DNA from 3 places in the Kitasatospora sp. NPDC008115 genome. Region 3 is predicted to be linked to each of the others. Evidence: riboswitches for the same ligand, from Rfam matches in the RefSeq annotation. Region 3 holds a riboswitch; each other region holds the start of a gene.
The links. Region 3 has a riboswitch for cobalamin ahead of ACFZBX_RS20030 ((2Fe-2S) ferredoxin domain-containing protein). Riboswitches for the same ligand answer to the same signal wherever they lie in the genome.
Positions count from the first base shown of each region.

Region 1: another riboswitch for cobalamin. It lies ahead of ACFZBX_RS29540 (cobalamin biosynthesis protein); the one in region 3 lies ahead of ACFZBX_RS20030 ((2Fe-2S) ferredoxin domain-containing protein).
Region 2: another riboswitch for cobalamin. It lies ahead of ACFZBX_RS17440 (ribonucleoside-diphosphate reductase subunit alpha); the one in region 3 lies ahead of ACFZBX_RS20030 ((2Fe-2S) ferredoxin domain-containing protein).

Region 1 covers NZ_JBIBHU010000028.1:49,600-54,548, reverse strand. The annotation lists gene ACFZBX_RS29555 (CDP-alcohol phosphatidyltransferase family protein) at 1-11, shown strand, start outside; gene ACFZBX_RS29550 (hypothetical protein) at 90-1,415, opposite strand; gene ACFZBX_RS29545 (alpha/beta hydrolase family protein) at 1,795-2,910, opposite strand; cobalamin riboswitch at 3,078-3,290, shown strand; gene ACFZBX_RS29540 (cobalamin biosynthesis protein) at 3,324-4,310, shown strand; gene ACFZBX_RS29535 (cobyric acid synthase) at 4,307-4,949, shown strand, end outside.
Region 2 covers NZ_JBIBHU010000012.1:144,977-149,925, forward strand. The annotation lists gene ACFZBX_RS17435 (ribonucleotide-diphosphate reductase subunit beta) at 1-44, opposite strand, end outside; gene ACFZBX_RS17440 (ribonucleoside-diphosphate reductase subunit alpha) at 44-2,464, opposite strand; cobalamin riboswitch at 2,647-2,789, opposite strand; gene ACFZBX_RS17445 (hypothetical protein) at 2,946-4,034, shown strand; gene ACFZBX_RS17450 (glycosyltransferase family 2 protein) at 4,336-4,949, shown strand, end outside.
Region 3 covers NZ_JBIBHU010000015.1:49,691-54,639, forward strand. The annotation lists gene ACFZBX_RS20015 (universal stress protein) at 1-678, shown strand, start outside; gene ACFZBX_RS20020 (hypothetical protein) at 717-1,004, shown strand; gene ACFZBX_RS20025 (excalibur calcium-binding domain-containing protein) at 1,088-1,780, opposite strand; gene ACFZBX_RS20030 ((2Fe-2S) ferredoxin domain-containing protein) at 2,031-2,432, opposite strand; cobalamin riboswitch at 2,563-2,691, opposite strand; gene ACFZBX_RS20035 (ferric reductase-like transmembrane domain-containing protein) at 2,805-3,791, opposite strand; cobalamin riboswitch at 4,075-4,232, shown strand; gene ACFZBX_RS20040 (hypothetical protein) at 4,457-4,949, shown strand, end outside.

The DNA of each region.
Region 1 (4,949 bases), on a different contig from region 3:
GGATCGGCTGACGTCCCTCCTCGGGCATGCGGAAGGGCCCGGTTCCCCTCGGGGAGCCGGGCCCTTCCGCATGCGGTGCGCGCGGGCGGCTACGCGCCGCCGCGGTGGACGCTGAAGGCCGAGCGGCGGGCCGCGCGGGCCACGCCCGGGTCCGGGTGGACGCCGGAGACGGCGGTCAGCACCGAGGCCGCCCGCGGGTGCCCGGACTGCCGGGCCCGGGCGAACAGCCGCACCGGGTCGCCGGCCGAGGCGCCCTCGACGTGGCCGACGAGCAGTTCCGTTTCACCGTGGTCGAGCACGGCCGCGGCGGTGTCCACCCAGAGCCAGGCGGCGTCCTCCGCGCCCAGCACATCGGCCGGGGAGACCCCCTCGTCCGAGCGCTCGGCCAGCCAGAGCAGCGCGTAGGGGCGCAGCACCGCCTCGTCGACGACGGCCCGGACGGCCTGCTCGGCGGTCACGCCGGCCACCCGCAGCGCCTCGAAGGCCAGGCCGCGCACCAGCGCGTCCTCGCCCTGCGCGGCCTCCAGCAGCTCGGCCACCGCCCGGTCGGCCGGGCGGGCGGCCAGCCAGGCCCGGTACTCGGCGCGGGCCGGTCCGGGCGAGTAGTCGGCGCAGGCGCTGAGCAGCTCCAGGGCGCTCTGCTCGATGTGGCCGGCGGCGGTCTGCGCGACGGTGCAGATCTCCTCCAGCTTGGCCCGCACCGCCCAGTGCCCGAGCGGGGAGAGCTCGGCCGCGTTGTCCCGGCGGGCCAGCGCGCCGACGGCGGCCAGGCCGTCCAGCATCCAGTCCAGGACGGCGGCGACGTCGGCGGGCGCGGCCGGGGTGTCGATCTGCGGCTCGCGGCAGGTGCCGCGGACGGCGGAGACGGCGGAGGCCGCGTGCGGGACGGGCGAGAGGCCGAAGGCACCCTCGCCGCCGCCGACCCGGCGCTCGTCCAGGCCGCGCCTGAGCAGCTCCAGCAGCTCGACGTCGGCCACCGGGCCGTCCACCAGGTGGAGGAAGGAGAGCAGCTGCGGCGCCTGGTCGACGGCCTGCCCGGCGAGCACCGCGAAGACGCCGCGCAGGGCGGCGGGCGGCACCGGGGCGAGCAGCGTCCAGGCGTCGAACAGGGCCGACCAGCCGCGGACCACCGCCTCGTCGTCGTGCTCCCAGGCGTGCAGGCGCCAGCCGGGGCCGGCACCGCCGTCCCGGGCCTCGACCAGGCCGACCAGCAGGGCCTGGCCCCACGCCTTGGCGGCGGCGCCCACCGTCATGGCGAGGGCGCGGCCGGCGGCGCGGGCGTCGTCGGGGAGCAGCTCGCCGCGCTTGTCGACCTCGTCGAGATCGCCGGCCCAGCGGGCGATCCGGACGGCGTCGACCAGCATGCGGCGGGCCAGCGGGGCGAGTTCGGCGGGGGCCGGGAAGCCCTCCGGCACGGGGACCCGGCCACGGCCGGGTGCGGGGGCGGGGCCTCGTCGGCGGGGTACGCCCGGGGCCCCCGGCCTGGCGCCGGCGGGGCGGTGGGCCGTTCCGGGGAGACGGGTCACCGTCGCACCGGTACCGATCGTCGGCGGGAGCGGGGCATCACGGTCGCGCGGATTCCGAGACGTCACGTCGAGCAGTCTTCCCCTTGTACCGGCCATCTGTCACATCCGGTTGTCCGCGCGGGGCGGGCGGAGGGCGCGGGGGCTCGACAAGATCGGGCAACAGAGGCCAAACCGGCTGGCTTGATCTTTGTGGCGGGTCCATGCCAGGTGGAACCGGGTGTGCCGCGCGTTCCGGACGCGACGGGGGTGAGTGCCGGGCGGGAGGGGGTCAGCAGAACGGGGTGAGCCAGCGGCGCAGGGTCTCGGCGTAGCGGTCCGGGGCGGTGTTCCAGAGAGCCGCGTGGTCACCCCCGGGGAAGGCCTGGAGGTTGACGACGTCCGGGCGGCGGTGGGCGAGGCGCTCGGCGGCGGCGAACGGGGCCACCGGGTCGTCGGGGCCGTGCAGCACCAGGGTGGGCACCCGCAGGTCGGTGCCCTCGGCGAGGCGGGCGAAGTCGGCCAGATCCACGCCGGTGCGGCCCTGGGCGGCGAGCGCGCCGAGTTCGGCGGCCGCGCCCCGGAAGCCGGAGCGGGCCGCGCCCCGGCGGGCGGTGGCCGGCCAGTCCAGCACCGGCGAGTCCAGGACCAGGCTGCTGATCGAGGAGGCGAGGTCCGAGCGGGCGGCGGTGTGCAGGGCCATCGTGGCGCCGAGCGACCAGCCGTAGAGGACGACCCGGCCCGCGCCGGCCTCCAGGGCGGTGCGCACCGCCGCCTCGACGTCGCGCCACTCCGCCTCGCCGAAGTGGCCGAGGCCGTCCGGGGAGGCCGGGGCGCCCGCGTCGCCGCGGTAGGTGACGGCCAGGGCGGGCAGGCCGAGGCGCTGCAGCTCCGGCAGGACCGGCAGGGTCTGCGCCCGGTCGGCGTCGGGGCCGTGCACCAGGACCACCCAGGTGCCGCGCTTGCCGTCCAGGCGCCAGGCGGGCATCGCGCCCAGCTCGCCCTCGACGGCGGTGTCGGCGAACGGCAGGCCGAGCGCCCGGGCCGGGTCGCCGAGGTGGACGCGCGGGGTGAAGCGGACCTCGGTACCGGGGGTGAGGGTGCCGCGGTCGGCGCGCACCAGGCGCCGGGTGACGTCCTTCTCGTCGAGCTCCAGGACCTCCTCGACCACCGCGTGGCCGTCCTCGCCCCACTCGACGGCCCAGCGGCCCGGGCGCTCGCTCACCGCGGTGCGGGTGAAGGTGGCCCGACCGGCGCCGAGGCCGCGCACCAGCACCGGGCCGGTCCGGGCGCGGTCCCTCCCGGCCGGACGGACCATCCGCTCGGACGCCCTGCGGCCGATCACCAGGACGGCGGCCCCGGTGCCGACGGCGGCGGCCGCCACGGTGGCCGCGATTCCCCAACGCATACTCGCTCCCCGCTGCTCGGTGTCCGGCCCGGTGTCTGGACCCACCCCTCAGTCCACTCGCGCGGGCGGGGGGAAGCCAGCAGGACACGGCCGTCCGGGTAGTTCCGGGAGGAAAGTCACACAGGTCCGCCGGGGTGGCCCGGCGTGTGACCAACACCCTCCACGACCTCGGTTGACTCCCGGTTCGGGCCCGTGATGGGATCCTTCAGCCAATACGGAGGCATGCAGAGGAAGCCGGTGCGAGTCCGGCGCGGTCCCGCCACTGTCACCGGGGAGCACGACCGGAACACGCCACGGCGGGCCGTCAGAAGCCGCTGGAAGGCCCGGATCGCGCGTACGACCCGGAAGCCAGGAGACTCTCGCCCCCGGTTCGTCGATCCAGGGCGCGGACCCTGAGTGAGGACACGCACGCGATGCTGCGCCCTGCCGTGCGCCCGCTGGGCCGGGCCGCCGCCTTCGGCGCCGGCGCCGTCGCCGGCTACCTGGCCGACGCCCGGTTCGCCGACCCGCGCCGCGGCCACCCGGTGGCCGGCTTCGGCTCCGCCGCCGGCCGGCTGGAGCGCCTCCTGTGGCGCGACCACCGGGCCGCCGGCACCGCCTTCACCGCCCTGGCCGTGGGCACCGTCGCGGCCGGCGCGCTCGCCGCCGACCGGCTGCTGGCCCGCCGTCCGCTCGGCCGGGCCGCCCTCGCCGCCGCCGCGACCTGGACCGTGCTCGGCGGCACCTCGCTGACCCGGGAGGCCCGCACCATCGGCCGCTCGCTGACGGCGGGCGATCTGACGGCGGCCCGGGAGCGGCTGCCGCACCTGTGCGGGCGCGACCCGAGCGCACTGGACGAGCGGCAGCTGGCCCGCGCGGTCGTCGAGTCGGTGGCCGAGAACACCGCCGACGCCGTGGTCAACGCCCTGGTCTGGGGCGGCGTCGCCGGCACGCCCGGCCTGCTGGCGTTCCGCGCGGTGAACACCCTGGACGCGATGGTCGGTCACCGCTCCCCCCGCTACGCCCGGTTCGGCTGGGCCTCGGCGCGGCTGGACGACCTGGCGGGCTGGCCGGGCGCGCGGCTGACCGCGCTGCTGACGGTCGCCGCCGCCCCCGAACCGCGCACCGCCTGGCGGGTCTGGCGGCGCGACGGCTCGGCGCACCCCAGCCCGAACGCCGGTCAGGCCGAGTCGGCCTTCGCGGGCGCGGTGGGCGTGCGCCTGGGCGGGACGCTGCGGTATGGCGCGAGGGTGGAGCACCGTCCCGTGCTGGGCGGGGAGCTGCGGCCGGTCGGGGTGGACGACATCGAACGCGCCTGTGTGCTCTCCCGGCGGGTGAGCGCGCTGGCCCTGGGTACGACCGTCGCCGGGCACCTGCTGCTCCGGGCGGCGCTGATCAGGAATCGGAGGGGTGGGGCATGAGCAAGGCGCTGCTGGTCGCCGGGACGACCTCGGACGCCGGCAAGAGCGTGGTCACCGCGGGCATCTGCCGCTGGCTGGCCCGGCAGGGTGTCGCGGTCGCGCCGTTCAAGGCGCAGAACATGTCGCTGAACTCCTTCGTCACCGCCGACGGCGCCGAGATCGGCCGCGCGCAGGCGATGCAGGCACAGGCGGCCCGGGTGGAGCCGGAGGCGGCGATGAACCCGGTGCTGCTCAAGCCCGGAGCCGACGGTCGCAGCCAGGTGGTGCTGCTGGGCCGGCCGGTCGCCGAGGTCGGCGCGCTGGACTACCGCGAGCGCAAGCCGGTGCTGCTGGAGCGCGCCCTGGAGTGCCTGGCGGACCTGCGCCGGCGCTTCGACGTGGTGGTCTGCGAGGGCGCGGGATCGCCCGCCGAGATCAACCTGCGCGACCGCGACATCGCCAACATGGGCCTGGCCACCGCCGCCGGGCTGCCGGTCGTCGTGGTCGGCGACATCGACCGGGGCGGCGTCTTCGCGGCGATGTACGGGACGCTGGCGCTGCTGTCGGCGGAGGACCAGCGGCACGTGGCGGGCTGGTTCGTCAACAAGTTCCGCGGCGACGCGCGGCTGCTCGCCCCCGGCCTGGAGATGCTGCGCGAGC
Region 2 (4,949 bases), on a different contig from region 3:
TCGAAGCCGGGGTCGAGCAGCATCTTGCGGTCTTCGGAGCTCATTACTGGCAGGCCTCGCAGGACTCGGGGTTCTCCAGGGAGCAGGCCAGCGCGGCCTCTTCCTCGGGGGTGAGGGTCGGGGTGCCGGCCGGGATCGTGTTGGCGGGCACCGGCGCGGCGGCGCGGGCGGTGCCCGACGCGGCCTGGGCGATCCGGGTGGCCGGGCGCGAGCGCAGGTAGTAGGTGGTCTTCAGACCGACCTTCCACGCGTAGGCGTACATCGAGCTGAGCTTGCCGATGGTCGGCGCGGCCATGAAGAGGTTCAGCGACTGGCTCTGGTCGATGTACGGCATGCGCGCGGCGGCCAGGTCGATCAGCGCGCGCTGCGGCAGCTCCCACGCCGTGCGGTACAGCGAGCGGACCTCGGCGGGCAGCCAGCCGAGCTCCTGCACCGAGCCGTTGGCGTCGCGCAGCGCGTCGCGGGTCTGCTGGTCCCAGACGCCCAGCTCCTTGAGGTCGCGCACCAGGTACGGGTTGACCTGGAGGAACTCGCCGCTCAGGGTCTCGCGCTTGAACAGGTTGGACACCTGCGGCTCGATGCACTCGTACACGCCGGCGATGGACGCGATGGTCGCGGTCGGGGCGATGGCGAGCAGCAGCGAGTTGCGCAGGCCGGTGACGGCGATCCGGGAACGCAGGGCGTCCCAGCGTCCGGCCCACTCGGGCGCGGCCGAGGGGAAGTGGTCGATGTGCAGCTCGCCGCGGGCGGCGCGGGTCTCGCCGTAGGCCTCGTGGCGGCCCAGCTGCTCGGCCAGGTCGGCGGAGCGCTCGTAGGCGGTGAGCATGATGCGCTCGGCGATCAGCGTGGACAGCCGCGCGGCCTCGGCGGAGTCGAAGTCGATCCGCAGCTGGAAGAAGACGTCCTGGAGGCCCATCACGCCGAGGCCCACCGGCCGCCAGCGCGAGTTGGAGGCGCCGGCCTCGGGGGTCGGGTAGAAGTTGATGTCCACGACGCGGTCGAGGAAGGTGACGGCCGTGCGCACGGTGGCGTCCAGGCGATCCCAGTCCATCGCGTTCAGCAGGTCGCCGGCCGACGCGCTAGGGGCGACGTGGGCGCCGAGGTTGACCGAGCCGAGGTTGCAGACGGCGGTCTCGGAGTCGTCGGTGACCTCCAGGATCTCCGTGCAGAGGTTGGAGGAGTGCACCGTGCGGCCGGGCAGCGCGGTCTGGTTGGCGGCGCGGTTGGAGGCGTCCTTGAAGGTCATCCAGCCGTTGCCGGTCTGCGCGAGGGTGCGCATCATCCGGGCGTAGAGGGTCTGCGCGGGGATGGTGCGCACGGCCTTGCCGGCCAGCTCGGCCTTGCGGTAGGCCTCGTCGAACTCCTCGCCCCACAGGTCGACCAGCTCGGGGACGTCGGCGGGGGAGAACAGCGACCAGTCGGCGTTGGCGTTGACCCGGCGCATGAACTCGTCCGGGATCCAGTGCGCCAGGTTGAGGTTGTGGGTGCGGCGCGCCTCCTCACCGGTGTTGTCGCGCAGCTCCAGGAACTCCTCGATGTCCGCGTGCCAGGTCTCCAGGTAGACGCAGGCCGCGCCCTTGCGGCGGCCGCCCTGGTTGACGGCGGCGACCGAGGAGTCGAGGGTGCGCAGGAACGGCACGATGCCGTTGGACTTGCCGTTGGTGCCGCGGATCAGCGAGCCGCGCGAGCGGATCCGGGAGTAGGACAGGCCGATGCCGCCGGCGTGCTTGGACAGCCGGGCGATCTGCGCGTAGCGGGAGTAGATCGAGTCCAGGTTGTCCAGCGGGGAGTCCAGCAGGTAGCAGCTGGACATCTGGGGGTGCCGGGTGCCGGAGTTGAAGAGGGTCGGCGAGGAGGTCAGGTACTCCAGCCGGCTCATCAGGCGGTAGAGCTCGGCGACCTCGGCGACCGACTGCTCGGTGTCGCCGACCGCCAGGCCACAGGCGACACGGAGCAGGAAGTACTGCGGGGTCTCGACGACCTTGCGGGTGATCGGGTGGCGCAGCAGGTACCGGGACTGCACGGTGCGCAGGCCGAAGTACTCGAAGCGGTCGTCGCCCTTCGGGTCGACCAGGGCGTCCAGGGCGGCGGTGTGCTTGGCGACGAAGTCGGCGGTGGTGTCGCCGATCAGGCCCTCGGCGTGGCCGACCGCGATCGAGGTGGAGAACGAGACCACGCCCTGGCTCGCCGCCTCGTCCACGATCTCCAGCGCGAGCAGGCGGGCCGCGAGCTTGGAGTACTGCGGGTCCTCGGCGATCATCGACGCGGCGGCGTCGACGGCCAGGCCGCGCAGCTCGGCGAAGTCCGAGCCGGCGTGGCGGCCGCGGAGCGCGGCGGCGGCGACATGGCCGGGGTCGACCTGGGGGAGGTCGGCGCTGCGGTCGGTCAGGAGGCGCAGGAGCGCACCGCCGGGGTCGGAGACCGTCGGGTCGGCGGGGGCGGAGCTGGAACCCTGGGCGGGCAGGGTGGCTGAGGCAGCGGTGGTCAAGGCGCTCTCTCCTGGCGGCGGTCGGCGGCGTGGCTCGGGGCACCGGACCGTTCGGGGCAGGGGAACTCGCCGCGCGGCCCGGAGGCGTCGCGCGCGTGTCGTCCCCGGCCCGCCCGCGAGGCCCGGATGGTGGTGCTGGTGCCATGGCCCCTGCGGGGAGGCGTCGGCACGCCGTCGGCAGGTACTCGGACTCGCGGAGCCCCTCGGGGAGGCGGCCGCACACCGCTGCGGGGCAGTCCCGGACTCGCACCGGGTTCCCCTGCGTCGACAGCAGGAGTGAGCATACATCTAGTGGTGCTCGCTCGATGCGACACCACATGTTGTGCAGCGTGGCGTGTTGCTCCGATGACCGGTGGTACCGGGGTGGGGCCGCGGGGGCCCGTGGAGGCGTCCGTTCTGAAACGGATTGGTCACCGGATCGGTCGCTCGTCGGGTGCATGCCCTACGATCTCGGCACATGAGCGAGGGAACGGGCGCTCCGGGGGAGTGGGCCAGTCGGGCCGTGCCGCCGGAGCAGGGTCAGCAGCCTGGCGCGCTGGGTCAGGTGCCGCAGCCGGGGCAGCCGCCGGTGCCGCCGCCCGGCGGGTTCGGGCCGCCTGCGACGCCGTACGTCCAGCCGGGGGCCGGGGTGCCGCCGCAGGGCCAGCCGCCGGTGGCGCCGCACGTGCCGTCCGGCGCGGTGCCGTACCCGCAGCCGGGGCCCCCGCCGGGACCTCAGCCTCCGCAGCCGCAGCCCGGGCCTCCGCAGCCGGCCCAGTTCGCCGCGTGGTCCCAGCAGCCGTCCACGCCCCCGCCCCTCTCCGCGAACGAGCCGGACTGGAACGCGATGGCGGACCGGCACGCCGACGAGTCGCGCCGCCGCAAGAAGCTGTGGATCGGCGTCGTGGTCGCGGCCGCCGTCCTGGTCGGCGGCGTCGTCGGGGCCGGCGTGTGGATCAACGGCCGGGACAAGGGCGACGACCCGAAGCCGACCGCGGGCCCGACCACGGCCGGCAGCCCGTCCGCCACGGCCACGCCCACCGAGCAGGCGCTGGCGGTCATCTCCGACGCCGCCACCGACAAGCTGCCGGTGGACGCGGCGACGCTGTTCCCGGACCAGACCCGGACCATCGACGGCAAGGTGTGGACCCGTCAGGTGACCGGTTCGACCGCCCCCTGCTCCAAGGCGACCACCGGCGGGCTCGGCCTCGCGCTCGGCGACGACACCTGCCGCTCGGTGGTCCGCGCGACGTACGTCAACGGCGAGAGCGCCGTCACGGTCGGCGTCGCCGTCTTCGACAACAAGGCGGGCGCGGACCGGGCGATCGGCCGGCACGCGGGCCTGATCCAGGGTCTGTCCGGCACCGGTGTCGCGATGTTCTGCGTCACCGACAAGTCGGGCTGCGCCGAGACGCACGCCTCGATCGGCCGCTTCGGCTACTTCACGGTGGCCGGCTCCCTGAAGCAGGGCACCGACCAGAGCGACCAGCTCGCCGCGGCCGCCGCCGGCCCGCTGGCGGAGCGCACCAAGGACGTCCTGCTGGCCCGCGGCAGCCGCACCGGCTGACCGCCGGCCGGGAGGGGACGGCCCGCGACGGGCGGCCCGGGGCGGTCGGATAGGATGACCGCCCTCGGGGGAGGGATCGCGCGATGTGCCCCCCCGCGGCCGCCCGGACGGGGAATCAGCGAGCAGGAGGTACCGCGCGGTGAGCGCTGCCGTCAATGCGACCAGCAGACGGCGCAGAGCGGCGGGCCGCAGACGCGGAACGGGCGAGCCCGTTCCGGCGATGCTGCTGCCGGCGCCGCCCACTTCGCAGGAGAAGTACAGCTACACCATCCGGCACCAGTGGGTGCTGACCCTCTGTTCGATGGTGAGCTTCGGGTGCCTGGTGGTCAGCCAGGCCGAGCTGTACTCGCTCGGGTCGTGGTTCTGGCTCTGCGTGCCGTTCCTGTTCTTCACGGTCGTCTACTACGTGGTGTCGCTGCGGGTGAACAGCTTCACCCCCAACTTCGACGTCAAGGAGCACCGCCGGCTGGTGCGGAAGTGGGACCCCGCCGAGTACCCGACGGTGGACGTGTTCCTGCCGGTCTGCGGCGAGCCGATCGAGGTGCTGCACAACACCTGGACGTACGTGCGGAAGATGGCCGAGCACTACCCGGGCCTGGTCATGCCGTACGTCCTGGACGACGCGGCGAGCCCGGAGGTCGAGGCGATGGCCGCGGACTTCGGGTTCCGGTACGGCGTGCGGGACAACCGCGGCTGGTTCAAGAAGGCCGGCAACCTGCACTACGGCTTCGGCCGCTCGGACGGCGAGTTCATCCTCATCCTGGACGCCGACTTCGCGCCCCGGCACGACCTGCTGCACGAGGTGCTGCCGTACCTCCAGCGGGACCCGAAGCTGGGCATCGTGCAGTCCCCGCAGTTCTTCCGGGTGCTGGACTCGCAGAACTGGGTCGAGCGCGGCGCCGGTGCCATCCAGGA
Region 3 (4,949 bases):
GCCGACCGGGAGGCGGAGCTGCGCGCGGAGTTCGCCGGGGGCGAGGTGACCTCGGCCCAGGTCTCCGAGGACCCGGTCGAGGCCCTGGTGACGGCCGGGCGCACCGCCTCCCTGCTGGTGCTCGGCTCGCGGGGGCTGGGCACCGTGCACGGCTTCCTGGTCGGCTCGGTGAGCCACCAGGTGCTGCGCCGGGCGGCCTGCCCCATCGTCCTGGTGCGCGCCGTCGCGGAGGGGAGGCCCGCCCCGGAGGGCCGGGAGGTCGTGGTGGGCGTCGACCTGAAGCACCGGTGCGACGCGCTGCTCGCCTTCGCCTTCGAGGCCGCCGGCCTGCGCGGGGCGCCCCTGCGGATCGTCCACGGCTGGGAGCCGCCGATCGGCAGCGAGTACATGGCCTCCCCCGCCGTCGACGGCAGCGCGGGGGACCTGTCGGCGGTCGACCGGGACGGCATGGACGCCCTGCTGGCCACCTGGCGCGACCGCTACCCGAAGGTCGAGGCGACCACCGTCCTGGTGCACGCCCCGCCGCCCGCCGCCCTGGTCGAGGCCTCGGCGACGGCCGGGCTGGTGATCGTGGGCCGGCCCGCCCGGCGGTGGCCGCTCGGTACGCACCTGGGCCCGACCGCACACGCCGCCGTCCACCACATCGGCTGCCCGGTCGCCGTCGTCCCGCACGCCTGAGCGCCGCCGGGCAGGCCCCGGCCCTGCACGCCGGGAGCGTGGACGGGAGCGGCGGCACCAGCGGGTTCGCCGGGACCGGCCGCCTCGGCGAGCCGGCGCACGACGAGGTGCTCGCGGCCTTCCGGCACGTGGTCGAGCGCGCGCACCACGCGGGCAAGCCGGTGGGGACCCTGGCCGGCAGTGAGCGGCTCGCGGAGATCGCCAGGGCGGCGGGCTGCCGGTTCATCGCGGTGGGCACCGACGTCGGACTGCTCACCCGCGGGGGCGCGCAGCTCCTGAGTGCCCACCGGCCCACCGACCGGCCCGTCCGGCCCGCCGTGTACTGAACGGGTCCGCAAGGGAAGGTCTCCGACTGACCGTCAGGCTTGATGTTCGGGCCGTCCGCCGTCGGCGGACGGCCCGACAGCGGCTACTTCTCGCAGGCGATTCCGTCGCCGTCGCGGTCGAGCGCCGAGCGGTAGCCGGGGTCGCCGCGGTGGAGCGGGGCGGCGCCGGCGGCCTTCGCCTCGTCACAGTTCCGGTAGGAGGCCGCCGGGCGTTCGGGGGTCGGCTCGGCGGCGGGGGTGGTCCGCGGCGGCGCGGGGACGGTCGCCACCGGGGGTTCGGCAGGCCGGACCTGAGGCGCCGTCGGCACGGGCGGGGTGGTGCGGTCCGGCGCCGGGACGGGCGCGGGCGCGGCGGAAGTCGTGACCGGAGCGGGAACGGGGGTCTGGACGGGCGGCTGAACGGGGGGCGGCGTCGGGACGGCGGTGACCGCCTCAGGCGTGGGGACGGCGCTCGGGCTCTCGGTCGGGGTGGCCGAGGCCGACTCGGTGGGAGTCGGAGTCGGAGTGGGCGAGTCGGTGGGCGCGGGCGTGGTGACGGTGGCCACCGGCGCCGCCGGGTCCTTCTCGGCCGGGCCGAGGATCGCCCCGAGCCAGAAGAAGGACATGAACACGCACCACACGGTGAGCAGCACCTTGAGGGCGACGTGCACCCGCCGCGACCGCCACAGCAGCACGGCGGCGACCGGCGGGAGCAGGATCAACAGGGCGATCCGGACCAGCCGGTTGCCGGTGGTTCGCGGCTGCGGTGGGGTGGGCGGCTGCGGGTTCGGGTGCACGCGTAAGGTCCTCGGGTCGTCGGAAGATCTGACCGCCGCACAAGGCCCGGGCGGTCCGGAGAACGATGATCGTATCCGCCCGGACCGGACGCCGATGACCACTGCCATGGACCGTCCCCAGCGGCGTTCACCCCTTCCGGCGACCCGGTCGCCGATGTGTTCGAACCGGCCGCGCGGGCCCGGCGGACGCCTCGGGGCGCAGTGCCACGGCTTCGCCACAGAAGTGGCGCCGGGCCGGGCCCGTCACCCGTCACCCGGCGCCGGAAACCCGGCCGGCCGGCCGGCCCGGTGCGGGGAAGACGTGACGATCCAGCAGCGGCGGGCGCGGGGCCACCCCGGGCCCGCCCGCCCGGATCCAGTCGGCAACCGCCTCCGTCGCGGCCGGGTCGTTGACCAGGCCCAGCCAGACCGGCCGTCCGCCGGCCGCCCGGCCTCCGGCGGACGGCCGGACCACGATCACGTTCGCCTGCTCGCACACGTCCAGGCAGGCGGAGATCCCCACCGGGGCGACCTCGCGCAGTCGCGCCGTCTGCGCCGCGTGGTCCGCGCCGGCCACCTTGACCGTGCCGCAGCAGCAGTCCCGGCAGACCACCACCCGGCAGGGCACCGCGCCGGGCGGTTCCGCCGCCTCACCGCCCGTGACGGCTCCCATGCCGACTCCCGTACCGGCGAGGGCTCCGCCGACGGCTTCGGGCCTTCCGAGGTCCATGAGGTCGGGCACGCCGAACCACCCCTCTCTCCGGGGAGATCCGCCCCGGGCTCCAACGAGGAGGCGACGCCGTGAGTCTCCTGGCTCCCGGGTCGCTGCTCGTCCCGGCCTTCCCGCCCCTTGCGGGGGCAGTGGCCCGTGCGGGATCCGCTCGCCGGTCACAGTGGCGGGACCGCGCCGGATTTCCACCGGCTTCCTCGTTCCGCCGTCGCCCTGTCGCCGATCATCATCCCATCGGAGCGGCCGCTCGCCCAGCCCACCTCCGGACCGGCCGGCGGCACCCGTGCGGCCGGCGGTACTCCCGCGGACGGCGGGTCAGCCGGTGCCGCCGGCCTGACCGACCGAGGCCGGCGGAGCCGGCGGACGGGCCCGCCCGCCGTCGTGGCCGGACGCCGCCACCGCGATCAGGGCGACCACGACGGCCGCCACCGCCACCCGTCCGAGCGCCCGCACCACCCAGGCCGGCAGCGACCGGGCCCCGCCCCGCCCCGGCGCACCCAACCGCTCGGCCCGCCGGGCCGGCCGCAGCAGCCGGACCAACAGCAGGACGGCGAGCGGTACCTGCAGCAGCCACAGGACCGTGCGCGGCCACTCGCCGAACCACACGTTGGTCCCGTAGAGCAGGGTGTGCCAGACGCTCAGCACGTAGACGACGACCACGAAGCGGTGCAGCCGGCGCCAGGTGTTCGGCCCGATCCGGTGCCGCACGTAGAACAGCAGGCCGAGCGGCACGGCCAGGTAGAGCGCGCCCTGCCCGAGCGGGATGGCGGTCCGGCCGGTACCGGAGTCGTACCAGCCGGGCACGAAGCTGTCGGCGAACCCCGACCAGAGCCGGTCGCCCCACGCCGACTCGGCCTCGTAGCGCACGAGTTCGGCCGCGAACAGCAGCGCGTGCGCGAACATCAGGGCCGTCGTGGTCAGGCTCGTCGTGCGGTGCCAGCACTCCAGGGTCTGCCGGGCGACCGGCAGCCGGGCGGGCCGCGGACCGGACAGCAGCAGCCCCAGTACCACCGTCCCCCAGGCCCACAGCAGTCCCGACCAGCCGAACGCCTGGCTCAGCAGGTACATCCAGTACGTGCGCGAGTCGTCCATGAACGGCATGACCGCCACCGTCGCCGAGGTTCCGGCGTCCATCCGGACGTACAGCAGCACGAACACCGCCGCGGTGACGCCGACCGCCGCGCCCGCGTCGGGCAGCGCGGCCCGCAGGTCGGCGCGCAGGGCGACGCGTTCGGCGGGCCGCCTCCCGGCGGCGGGCGGGGCGTCCGGAGCGTCGTCCCCCGACGTCGTCTCAGGCAGCATCGTGGACCTTCCGGAACGGCGGGACACCTTTTGACGGTGTACAGCAGACGATGGGTCGAACAAGTGTGGCGGAGGGCTTCCGGCTTGCCGAGCCCGTATCCGGCCAGAGTGGCACGTGGACCGGCGGCCCTTCCGTCGCAGCGCCCCGACGCCCCGGCCCGCGGACCGACCGCATTCGGACAACCGCCCGCACGCGCCCTGCCACCGGAGCGCGAGCCCCCGTATGCTCATGACCGCAGCCGGTTCGCGCCTCCCGACCGACCGGACTTCGGCGGCGCGACGCAAGAGGGAACCCGGTGGGAAACCGGGACTGTCCCGCAGCGGTGAGTGGGAACGAAAGCCGTCATCAGCACTGGGCCTGGCTCCGCCCCGGCCCGGGAAGCGACGGCCGGTAGGTGTGCGCCGGTCCTTCGGCGCACCGGCCCACGAGTCCGAAGACCTGCCGCTGCGCCCGCACCCCCACGTGCGGGCTGTGCACGGTGACCTCGTGGACTGGGTCGGCGGTACGGACGGCTGCGCGGCGTGCGACGACACGCCGTGCCCTCCTCCTCCGGGTCATGACACGGGGCTCGGAACGAGGAGAAGGACGTGCCCGTGACCGCGCGAGTTCCGCCCGCCCGCACCGGGCGCCGACCGGCCCGCCCACCGGCGGCACGGGCGGCGCGATGGTGACCCCCACCGGAGGGGCCCGGCCCGCCCCACCGCCGGGCGGCACGCTCTCCGGTGTCTGCCACGGCACCCTGGGCGAGCTCTACCAGGGACCGCTGCACGCCGGTCCCCGCCCCGACATCGCGGTGGTGTCGTTCCCCGTCGACCGCCACTCCTGGGTGCACTTCACCCCGGGGACGGACCCGCCGGACCCGCTGCCGCTCGGGGCGAAGGCCGCGACGGCCGCCCGGCTGTTCCTGGAGCGCTTCGGGCTGACCCTGCCGCCGGGCCGCTGGTGCGTGCACTCCGAGCTCACCATCGGGGTGGGCATGGCGAGTTCGACCGCCGACATCGTGGCGACGCTGCGCTGTCTGTTCCGGATCTTCGCGCTGCCGTACGACACCGGGGTGGTGCTCGCCGTGCTGCGCGAGATCGAACGGGCCGACAGCGTCTTCCTCGACGAGTTCGCCCTGCACCTGAGCGGCCGGCACCGGGTGGTGCGGCGGCTGG